3 regions of the Sphingomonas sp. G-3-2-10 genome follow, and region 3 is predicted to be linked to each of the others. Evidence: predicted binding sites of a transcription regulator. Region 3 holds the regulator's gene; each other region holds the start of a gene.
The links. The regulator LexA, encoded in region 3, represses DNA repair genes until DNA is damaged. The targets are predictions, from matches to a motif close to GTTCCNCNCTTGTTCT.

Region 1 (3,275 bases), 2.1 Mb from region 3:
TCGATCCGCTCGGCGGTGATCACCGCGGCGCGCACGCCCAGACCGCGCGCACGCAGCACCGCGACCAGATCATCGACCAGATCGGTGATCACCTGCGCGATCGCCTCGGGCGTGGCGATCGGCTCGAGCAGCCGCCGCGACACGATGGGCGCCTCGAACGGCACCACCGGCACGATCGGCTCGGCCACACGGCCAAGCGCCTGGTCCAGCCGGGACACTGTCGACAGTCCCAGCCGTTTGGCGAGCGGCCCCCGCGGCATCGGATAAAGGTCGCCGACGCGCTCGAGCCCGAATCGCGCGGCGGCGGCGAGCGACTGGGGTGCGAGGCGAAGCGCGGCGATCGGCGCGGCGGCGAGCGCGGCCGCCTCGCCGCCCGGCGGCAATAGGGTGATCGCGTCGCCGCCAAATCGCGCCATCGCATGGGCAGCGCCCGGCGTGCCCGCGACACCCAGGCGACCGGTAAATCCGATCCGTGAGAGAAAGCGCAGCAAGCGGGCACAAAAGCGCGCCTCGCCCCCGTGCAGATGGCTCGTGCCGGTCAGGTCGAGCCAGATCCCGTCGGCGCCCGAGCGCGCGGCGACCGGGGTCCAGTGCGCGACCGCATGCAGCGCCAGCCGGTCAAGCCAGGCCTGATCTCCCGCCGCGTCGGCATCGCGGACGTCGAGATCGCCGACGAGTGCTCGTGCATGTGCCGCAGCCATGCCGGGCAAGAGGTCGAGCGCCAATGCCACCGGACAGGCAGCGGTCACCACCTCGCGCTGCCCGACGCGCTCGATGAGCACGGTCGGATGGCCCCATAGCGCCATGCCGGGCATCGCCGGCATGACCGCCCGCGACGGCCCCCGCCCGCCTTCTTCGGAAGGCATCGCCCGGAACGGATGCTCGACCGCCTCGGAACGCCGGCCGAGCAACCGCATCGGCGGCCGCTGGTGCGCTGGCAACGCCGCGATCCGCTCCGCTTCCGCTTCCCGGCCAAGCCCGTCCTGCGCCCAGCGCGCGCCCGGGCGCCAGCCCCCGCCGCGCGGGACCGAGCAAGCGCCCGGATCGTCGTCGATGCTCGGCTTCAGGACCGGCGCGAGGGACCAGGGCCGCTCAGGCGGCGCGAAGGTCCGCTCCACCCGCCGCAGCCGCTCGATCGCGAGCTGGGGCAAGTAGAGCGAGGCGACCCTTGCCATCGCAGGCCTCGACTATGAGAGAAAAGGGATTGCCGCCGCGCTGGCGGACAAGATCGACCGACCAACAGGAGCGGCCGACACCGGCATGCGGGAGCGGCACCGACGGCGCGCAGCCGATCCGCCACCGCGTGCAGGCGGCAGACGGAATTTCGAGCGGATCGCGCGCGGCCCGCGCCCAACGTCGCAGGAGCAGCATCGGCGTGCGGCCGTCGGCGGCGGCAAGCTGGAGCCGGCGGGTGGCGGTCTGGTCGGCGGTCTTCACTTCGGCGACCACCGCCGCGAAGCTGCCATCGCGCAGGCAGTCCTCGGCAAGCGCCAGCGCCATCACCTCGTCCCGGCCCTCGCAATAGAGCAGCTTGCCCGGAGACAGCCCGGCCTGCTCGAGCCCGGGCGCGTAGAGATCGAACCGGGTCAGCGCCCAGGCGACGCTCGCATTGGGTTCGACCGCAAAACGGGCAGCGGCTCCGGCGACGAAGAGGGTCGCGGCGGCATCGTCGCCGAGCGTCGGGGAAGCCGCGGCGACCTCGTGCAGGCCGCCGCCATCCAGCCCACCACCGCCCAGCCGGGAGTCCATCGCCTCGATGCCGAACGGCAGCAGCGGCGCGTTGCTCGCCACAGGCACGGCGATGCGCGCCTTGAGCTCGGCGAGCAGGCGAGCCCGATCGGTCTCGGCAAGGGCGGCAATGGATTGCATAAGAGAATCACGACTCGCACGTTCTCTTTATGTTCCGAGGACTTGGCATTTTCGTCAAGGGCGCGAATCATGCGTGCTGCAACGCGCCCGGCCTGCACATCGACAGATTACGGCTTTGGGGCGGCGCCGGCTGCAAGGTCCCATCGCCACACGCCGTCCCGGCACTCGATCAGGAGATGATGGGACAGGCGCGGCCGAGGCTCCGGCAGCGAAACCCCAAGCGGAGCGAGATAGGAGGTTTCAACCTTGTTTCGGCCGAGCGCTTGGAAGGTGACATTTTCCATCGAATCGCCTTGCACGACGTTCGCCGAGCCGCTCAGCACCTCGCACGTCTCGCCCAAACCGATATAGACCTTGGCGTGCGAGTCCTGCTTGCGCTTGCCGTCCCCGACGATCCGGTTCTCCAGCCCGAAGCGGGAGAGCATGACGTGGTCCAGGCCGGACTCTAGCAACGCGTCGCGATACTCTTTCAGGGTCGCGCCTCGGGTCATTAGAATCGTTCGAGTCGGATCGAGCTGAGCCAGCAGGGTTTCCCAGATGGCGAGCCGCTCCGCCTTGGTCTTCCATTGATGCGCGACGAACGGCGTTGCGAGCAGGATCTGATCATTAAAGAGTCGCCACCGCGCGATCAGCTTCCCCAGCGCGTGCATAACGTCGGTCTTGCTCAGGATGCCTGTCAACACGTCGGCCAGGTCCGTGCCGCTCACGTCGGCCAGAAGAAGCTCCTCGACCGGAGGCAAATCCGACCCGTCCAAGCGGAGAGGATGGTAGAAGATCGCCCGGTGGGGCTCGCCGCATGAGCATGGCACCTCGACGAAGAAGACCACATGCTCGACCGGGGGAAGCCGCGACCGGGCAAGCATCTGATTGGTAGCCTGGGCACGCGCGTCGGCGACCCTCAGCCAAGACTTGCCGATCGCCAAGAACGCCGCCGCTTCGAGGCTCTCGCCTGACTTCGCGCATTTGAAGATTGGGAAGGCGTCGAGGTCGAACCGCGGCTGGTCGGGGTTCATGTCCAGCTGATAGACCGCGCTCGCGCCCGGCCGGGGAGCATTGCCCGCATATGGATTGATGTCATTGTCGAACCGCTCGACGATCATGCAGTCGTCCGAGTAGGATTCCGCTGGATTACGCAGGTCGAAGACAAAGTGCTGGCCGCATTTTCGGCATGCCACAAGCCAGCTCCCGCGATCGTTGATCATAGGGAATTTGAGCTCGGTGTAACGATGCGGCGTATCGCATTTCGGGCAATTGGCGACGTGATGCCGCTCTCGGGTTTCGAAGATCATGATCGACACTTACCAAAGCCGGTCCAGTCTTCGCCATATTCACGTGAAGGATTTTGCGGCGCCACCTTGCCCGGAGCTCGCCGCCGTGCTGCATCATACCTAGACCAACACAGGGTG
Region 2 (3,275 bases), 610 kb from region 3:
CCTGCGTCGCGCCGGCGCGGGCGACGGCGGCTTCGAGGGGGAAGCTCATCATCACGTCGGCGGCGGTGAACGCATCGCCCGCGAACCAGTCGCGAGTGGCGAGTTCGGATTCGAGCCAGTCGAGATGGACATCGATCATCGGCTGGATCCGCTTCTGCGCAGCCTTGCCGAAGATCGGGACGCGCGTGAGCACCAGCTTCACCAGCAAGGGCGGCATCAGCGACCCCTCGGCATAGTGCATGAAGTGGCGGTAACGCAGCGCATCCTCGCGGTGCGCGGGGGAGCCGAGGCGGCCATCGGCCTTTTCGACGAGATATTCGACGATCGCCGCGGTCTCGGCGATGGTGTGTTCGCCGTCGGTGATGACCGGCGACTTGCCGAGCGGATGGACGCGGCGAAGCTCGGGCGGGGCGAGCATGGTCTGCCTGTTCCGCTCGTAGCGGATCACTTCATAGGGCAACCCCAGTTCCTCGAGCAGCCAGAGGATACGCTGCGACCGGGAGTTTTCGAGGTGGTGGACGGTGATGGTCATGGGCCGGATCCTCTCGCCTGTTTGGCGCAGCGTAGAGAGATTGATTGTCGCCTCAAGCGTTTCCGCTGACGGATAAGGTCACCCTCACCCTTCCGCCGATTACGTCGGCTCCCTCGCTCTCCCAAGGGGGAGAGGGATTTGACGCCGGAAAGGTCCGGCGCGAGGCAACGCGCCGGACCTCCCGATGGGACTGGCCCGTGACCGCTGCGCGGGCGCATCAAGCGCCGGAGCGGCCGAATTGGTTGACACGGTTGACACCAATATAGGGAAAAACGCTTCCCCGGCGTCAGGCCGTCAGAGATCGTCTTCGCTGCCCTCGGCATCCGGCTCGGGGCCGGCCATCATTTCCTCGGCGACCTTTTCGGTGCGCGCGCGGATGGCGGTTTCGAGGCGGGTGCAGACGTCGGGATTTTCCTTGAGAAACGTCTTCGAATTCTCGCGGCCCTGACCGATGCGGATGCTGTCGTAGCTGAACCATGCGCCCGACTTCTCGACCAGTCCGGCCTTCACGCCGAGATCGAGAATCTCACCGATCTTCGAGACGCCTTCGCCATACATGATGTCGAATTCGACCTGCTTGAACGGCGGGGCGACCTTGTTCTTCACCACCTTCACGCGGGTGGTGTTGCCGATGATATCGTCGCGGTCCTTGATCTGGCCGGTGCGGCGGATGTCGAGACGGACCGATGCGTAGAATTTCAGCGCATTGCCGCCGGTCGTGGTTTCCGGGTTGCCGTACATCACGCCGATCTTCATGCGCAGCTGGTTGATGAAGATCACCATGCAGCGCGAGCGGCTGATCGAACCGGTGAGCTTGCGCAGCGACTGCGACATCAGGCGGGCCTGAAGGCCGACATGGCTGTCGCCCATCTCGCCTTCGATTTCGGCGCGGGGCACGAGCGCGGCGACTGAATCGACCACCAGCACGTCGATCGCGTTCGAGCGGACGAGCGTGTCGACGATCTCGAGCGCCTGCTCGCCGGTGTCGGGCTGCGACACGATCAGTTCGTCGATATTGACGCCCAGCTTCTTGGCATAGACCGGATCGAGCGCATGTTCCGCGTCGACAAAGGCAGCGGTGCCGCCGGTCTTCTGCGCTTCGGCGATAACGTGGAGCGCAAGCGTGGTCTTGCCCGAGCTTTCCGGACCATAGACTTCGATCACGCGACCGCGCGGCAGGCCGCCGACGCCGAGCGCGATGTCGAGACCGAGCGAGCCGGTCGAGATCGCCTCGACCTGCATCGTCTCCTTCGAGCCGAGGCGCATTGCCGAGCCCTTGCCGAAGGCGCGATCGATCTGCGCCAGTGCGGCGTCGAGCGCCTTCTGCTTTTCGCTGGTGGGGGGTGCCATTTTGTTATCGATGACCTTCAGGGATGCCGCCATTTTCGATGCCCTCGCCACTAGAAGATGTCCACCACTCGTTTACTGTTGGACGCTTCGTATCGCCTTTGTTCTCAAAGAACAAGAGCGGAACAACGAAAATGGAACAAAAAGTGCCCGCAGCGGCCTGGAGACGCAAACAATCCGTTAAATCAGAATAGATTACGGATCGGACTGGCGGGGTCGGCAAGCAGCTTCACGGTGAGCGCAACCGACATGACGACCAGCAAAGGCCGCACCCCGCGCCCGCCGAAACGGATCGCGAGCCGCGCGCCGAGCTGGTTTCCGACGATGTTGGCCGCGGCCATCGACAGGCCGACGACCCACAACACCTTGCCACCCGCGATCATCGCCAGCAGCCCCGCGACATTGGTCGCGAGATTGAGGAACTTGGCGTTGGCGATGGCGCGGACCAGCCCGAGCCCGCCCAGCGCGACCATCGCGGTGATCAGGAACGAACCCGCGCCGGGGCCGAAAAAGCCGTCATAGAAACCGATGCCGCTGACGACGAACGTGATCCCGATGGTTCCAAGTCGGGCGTGGCGATCGCTCTCGTGCATCGGCGGGGCGAGCAGGAAATACAGACCCATCATGATCAGCAGCACGGGGACGAGACCCGCGAGGATCGACGGATTCACATGCTGGACCGTCGTGCCACCCGCGACCGAGCCGAGGAACGCCCCCGCTGCCGGGATCGCAAAGCGGCGCAGCTCGATATGACCCGCGCGGTGGAAGGCGAGGAAGGACGAGGCGGTGCCGATGCTGCTCTGAAGCTTGTTGGTCGCCAGCGCGGAGACCGGCGGCACGCCGACAGCCATCAGCGCGGGAATGGTCAGCAGGCCGCCACCGCCCGCCATTGCGTCGATCGTGCCCGCGACGACGGCGACGGCCATGAGGAGAGCGATCAGTTCGAAGGTGAGGTCCATTGCGGGCGCGATAGGCCCGAGCGGCGTGGAGGGACAGCCCCTAACGGGCGTGGCTTCGTCTCAAAGACAGCCGGCCTCGCGCACCGTGGCGCTGGCAGCTTCGATCCGGCCCGCACTGCCGACGGACCATGCGATATCGACCATTTCGTTACAGGGCAGGCCCTTGATCCGGCGCCTCGCCGTTCGCGCGGCCGGATCGATCACGAAGGCATTGGCCTGGAGCCAACGGAGGAGCGCCGGTTCCGGAGTGCCCCGCGCGAATTCGCGCCCGAACGCCCGCGCGGTCTCGGGGCGGTTCCATTCGGCATCGTTCAGCAGGGCCGGTCGCGATTCGGACGACGCCACCGCAGAGACGAACAGCAAGCCTTCCCTATTCGCCAATGCGACTGCCACGACGAGCGAGATCGCGATTCCGGAAACGAACAGGAATGTCGTCC
Region 3 (3,275 bases):
ACCCCTTTATGGTTCAGGGGGCCGGTAGGCGGGGCCGGAGACTCGGTGGTGAAGGGACGGTTGCGCCTGCATGACGGTCTCGCGACCAATCCGTGTCACCGGCTCGCGCCGATTTCCCCTGTCCCAACCCGCCCCTTCTGTGCCACCGCAACGTCATGGCCGGTCCCGCCCTCCTCCCCGTCGCCGATGCGCAGTCCCGCCTGCTCGCGCTCGCGACGCCGCTCCCGGCCGAAACCGTCCCCCTCGCGCAGGCGGCGAACCGTTACGCCGCCGCCGATATCACCGCGCTGCGCACCCAGCCGATCGCCGATCTTTCCGCGATGGACGGCTATGCGATCCGCTTCGCCGACATGCCCGGCCCCTGGACGGTGATCGGTGAGAGCGCAGCGGGCCGCAGCTTTGGCGGGCAAGTCTCGCCGGGTCAGGCCGTGCGCATCTTCACCGGCGCCCATGTTCCCGCCGGCGCCGACACGGTTCTGGTGCAGGAAGAAGCCTCACGCGACGCCGCCGCCCTCACGCTGACCGGCGAAGGCCCCGCCTATGAGAGCCGCAACATCCGCCGTCGCGGTCTCGATTTCGCGGAAGGCGACACGCTGATCGCCGCCGGAGACCGCCTCACCCCCGCGCGCCTCGCGCTTGCCGGGGTCGCCGGTCACGCCACTCTGCCCGTCCGGCGCATCCCGCGCATCGCCATCGCCGCCACGGGCGACGAACTCGTCCCGCCCGGCGCGGACATCGGCCCGGACCAGCTTCCCGAAACCAACCGGCTGATGCTGACCGCGCAGCTCGCCGATCTTCAGGTCGAGATCGTCGATCTCGGCATCCTCCCCGATCGCGCCGATGCGCTGGAGGCGGCGTTCCGCGCGGTCGACGCCGATCTGCTGGTCACCACCGGCGGCGCGTCGGTCGGCGATCACGATCTGGTCCGTCCCGCGCTCGAAGCTGCCGGCGCGACGATCGATTTCTGGCGGATCGCGCTGCGCCCGGGCAAGCCGATGATGGCCGGGCGGCTCGGCAAGGCAGTTATCCTCGGCCTTCCCGGCAATCCGGTTTCGGCTTTCGTCACCGCCCAGCTCTTCGTACGCCCGCTCGCCGCCTATCTGGCAGGCGCACGCAATCCCTTTCCCCAGCCGCGCGCCGCCATCCTTGGCGAGCCGCTGCCGGCGAACGGGGAACGCACCGACTATCTTCGTGCCGAACTGCGCGATGGCGCGGTATCGGCTTCCACCATCCAGGACAGTTCGATGCTCCGCACGCTGGCGCGGGCCAACTGCCTGATCCTGCGCGCCCCCCACGCGCTGCCCGCAAATATCGGCGACTCGGTGGAAATCCTCGGCATCGCTTGACAAGCTCGCGGAACATTGCATAAACGTTCCCAGTCTGTTCCCAAGAGAGGATCCCGGGAATGCTCACGCGCAAGCAGCACGATCTGATCTGCTTCATCAACGACCGCCTGAACGAGACCGGCGTTTCCCCCTCGTTCGAGGAAATGAAGGAAGCACTGGATCTCAAGTCGAAGTCGGGCGTCCACCGGCTGATCTCGGCGCTGGAAGAGCGCGGCTTCATCCGCCGCTTGGCCAATCGCGCCCGCGCCCTCGAAGTCCTCAAGATGCCCGAGCGTGGCGGAGAGACGAAGAAGGCCGCGCCGGCACCGGCCGCCGACAATGTCGTGGCGCTCAAGCCCCGCGCGCCCGAGCCCGCCAACGACGTGATCGAGATCCCGCTTCACGGCCGCATCGCCGCAGGTACGCCGATCGAAGCGCTCGAAAGCTCGACCATGCTCCCGGTGCCTGCCGCCCTGCTCGGTTCGGGCGAACATTATGCGCTCGAGGTCGCCGGTGACTCGATGGTAGAGGCCGGCATTCTCGACGGCGACTATGCGCTGATCCGCCGCACCGAAACCGCGCGCGACGGCGAGATCGTCGTGGCGCTGATCGACGAAGCCGAAGCGACGCTGAAATTCTTCCGCAAGGAAGGCGCGATGATTCGTCTCGATCCGGCGAACCGCAGCTACGATCCGCAGCGCTACCGCCCCAATCAGGTGCGGATCCAGGGCCGCCTCGCCGGCCTGCTGCGCCGCTACTGACCTTCCGGCCCCGGCCCCAGCTCAGGCTGGGTGCCGGGGCTGGCCGGGTGGTTGCGGACCGCCCAGAAATTGATCGCGAACCGCGAATCCGCATAATCCCCTGAAGGGATCCCGATCCGCAGTACTTCGTGAATCGCCCAGCTCGGGAAGGCGATCAGCATGTTCTGGCCCGGCGTCAGATCGATATGCGCAGGTGCGCCGTCTGGCGGCGCGATCTTCGGAACCAGCCGCAATTCGCCGCCCGTAAAGCCGCGCGGCTCGCGGTGGAAATAATAGACGATCGTCACCACCCGATCGCGCTTGTGGCGGCTGAGCCCCGTCGCCGTATCGTGATGCCGGTTGATGAAGCCGCCATCGGGATAGACCACCATCTCGGTCTCGAACCCGTCCATCGCGAACGACGCCATGCCCAGGTCCGCCAGGATGCCGGGCATCAGCGCGGCGATGCGCGCGCTCATCCCCTGCTTCCACGGCGCATCGCCATACAGGCTGCGCGCGTTGCGCTGGTCGGCAAGCACGCGATGTCCGCCGACGCGCGACGGTACCAGCGCGGCTTCGTTCGCCATCGCCCATTCGATCAGGGCCGCATGTTCGGCCTCGGGCAGGACATCGTGCCGCATCGTATGCGGCGGAATGCGCTGGAGCGGATTGATGGCCCGCTCCTATTTCTTCAGCGCGGCGCGCTGGCGCGCCAGTTCGGTTTCGAAGCCCATGCGCGCCGCGGCGACACGTTGCCCGAGTTCCTCCGGCGCGACGAAGGCGAACGGATCCCCGGCAGCGAGCCGTGCCCGCTTCGCTTCCATTCCGAACGCGCCGGGATGGAAGTTCAGGAAAATGTCCGCCCGCATCCGCCCCAGCGCGGCGAAGGTGTCGAGGAACTCGCTTTCCGCTGCGGGCGTCAGCACGCGCCCCGCCACCGTCAGGCTGCACGCGAACAGCACGTCCAGCGTGCGCCCCGCTTCGGTCACCTTCATCGACCAGCTCGTGCAGCCGCGCGTATGCCCTGGCGTCAGGTGCGTGGTCAGGTCGGTCGCCCCGATGCGGATATGCGTTCCTTCTCCGATCACCCTGTCTACCTTCACCGGCGGAAAGCCGAGCAGATCGGTCCGCCCCAGCGTCCGCCCGCGCTCGATATCCCGGCGATCGCCTTCGCTCACCATCAGCGTCGCGCCGGTCGCCTTCCGGATCT

Region 1: the regulator LexA is predicted to act here: its motif matches at 1,890-1,905, upstream of HHL13_RS13485 (protein ImuA).
Region 2: the regulator LexA is predicted to act here: its motif matches at 1,991-2,006, upstream of recA (recombinase RecA).

Annotation. Positions count from the first base shown of each region.
Region 1 is NZ_JABBFY010000001.1:2,681,680-2,684,954, forward strand. Features, by position in the region: gene HHL13_RS13480 (DUF6504 family protein) at 1-1,175, opposite strand, end outside; gene HHL13_RS13485 (protein ImuA) at 1,093-1,869, opposite strand; gene HHL13_RS13490 (hypothetical protein) at 1,977-3,158, opposite strand.
Region 2 is NZ_JABBFY010000001.1:1,201,607-1,204,881, forward strand. Features, by position in the region: gene HHL13_RS06045 (glutathione S-transferase) at 1-532, opposite strand, end outside; gene recA (recombinase RecA) at 827-1,915, opposite strand; gene HHL13_RS06055 (TSUP family transporter) at 2,065-2,838, opposite strand; gene HHL13_RS06060 (hypothetical protein) at 2,899-3,275, opposite strand, start outside.
Region 3 is NZ_JABBFY010000001.1:593,890-597,164, reverse strand. Features, by position in the region: gene glp (gephyrin-like molybdotransferase Glp) at 156-1,346, shown strand; gene lexA (transcriptional repressor LexA) at 1,406-2,086, shown strand; gene HHL13_RS03025 (2OG-Fe(II) oxygenase) at 2,080-2,706, opposite strand; gene bla (subclass B3 metallo-beta-lactamase) at 2,749-3,275, opposite strand, start outside.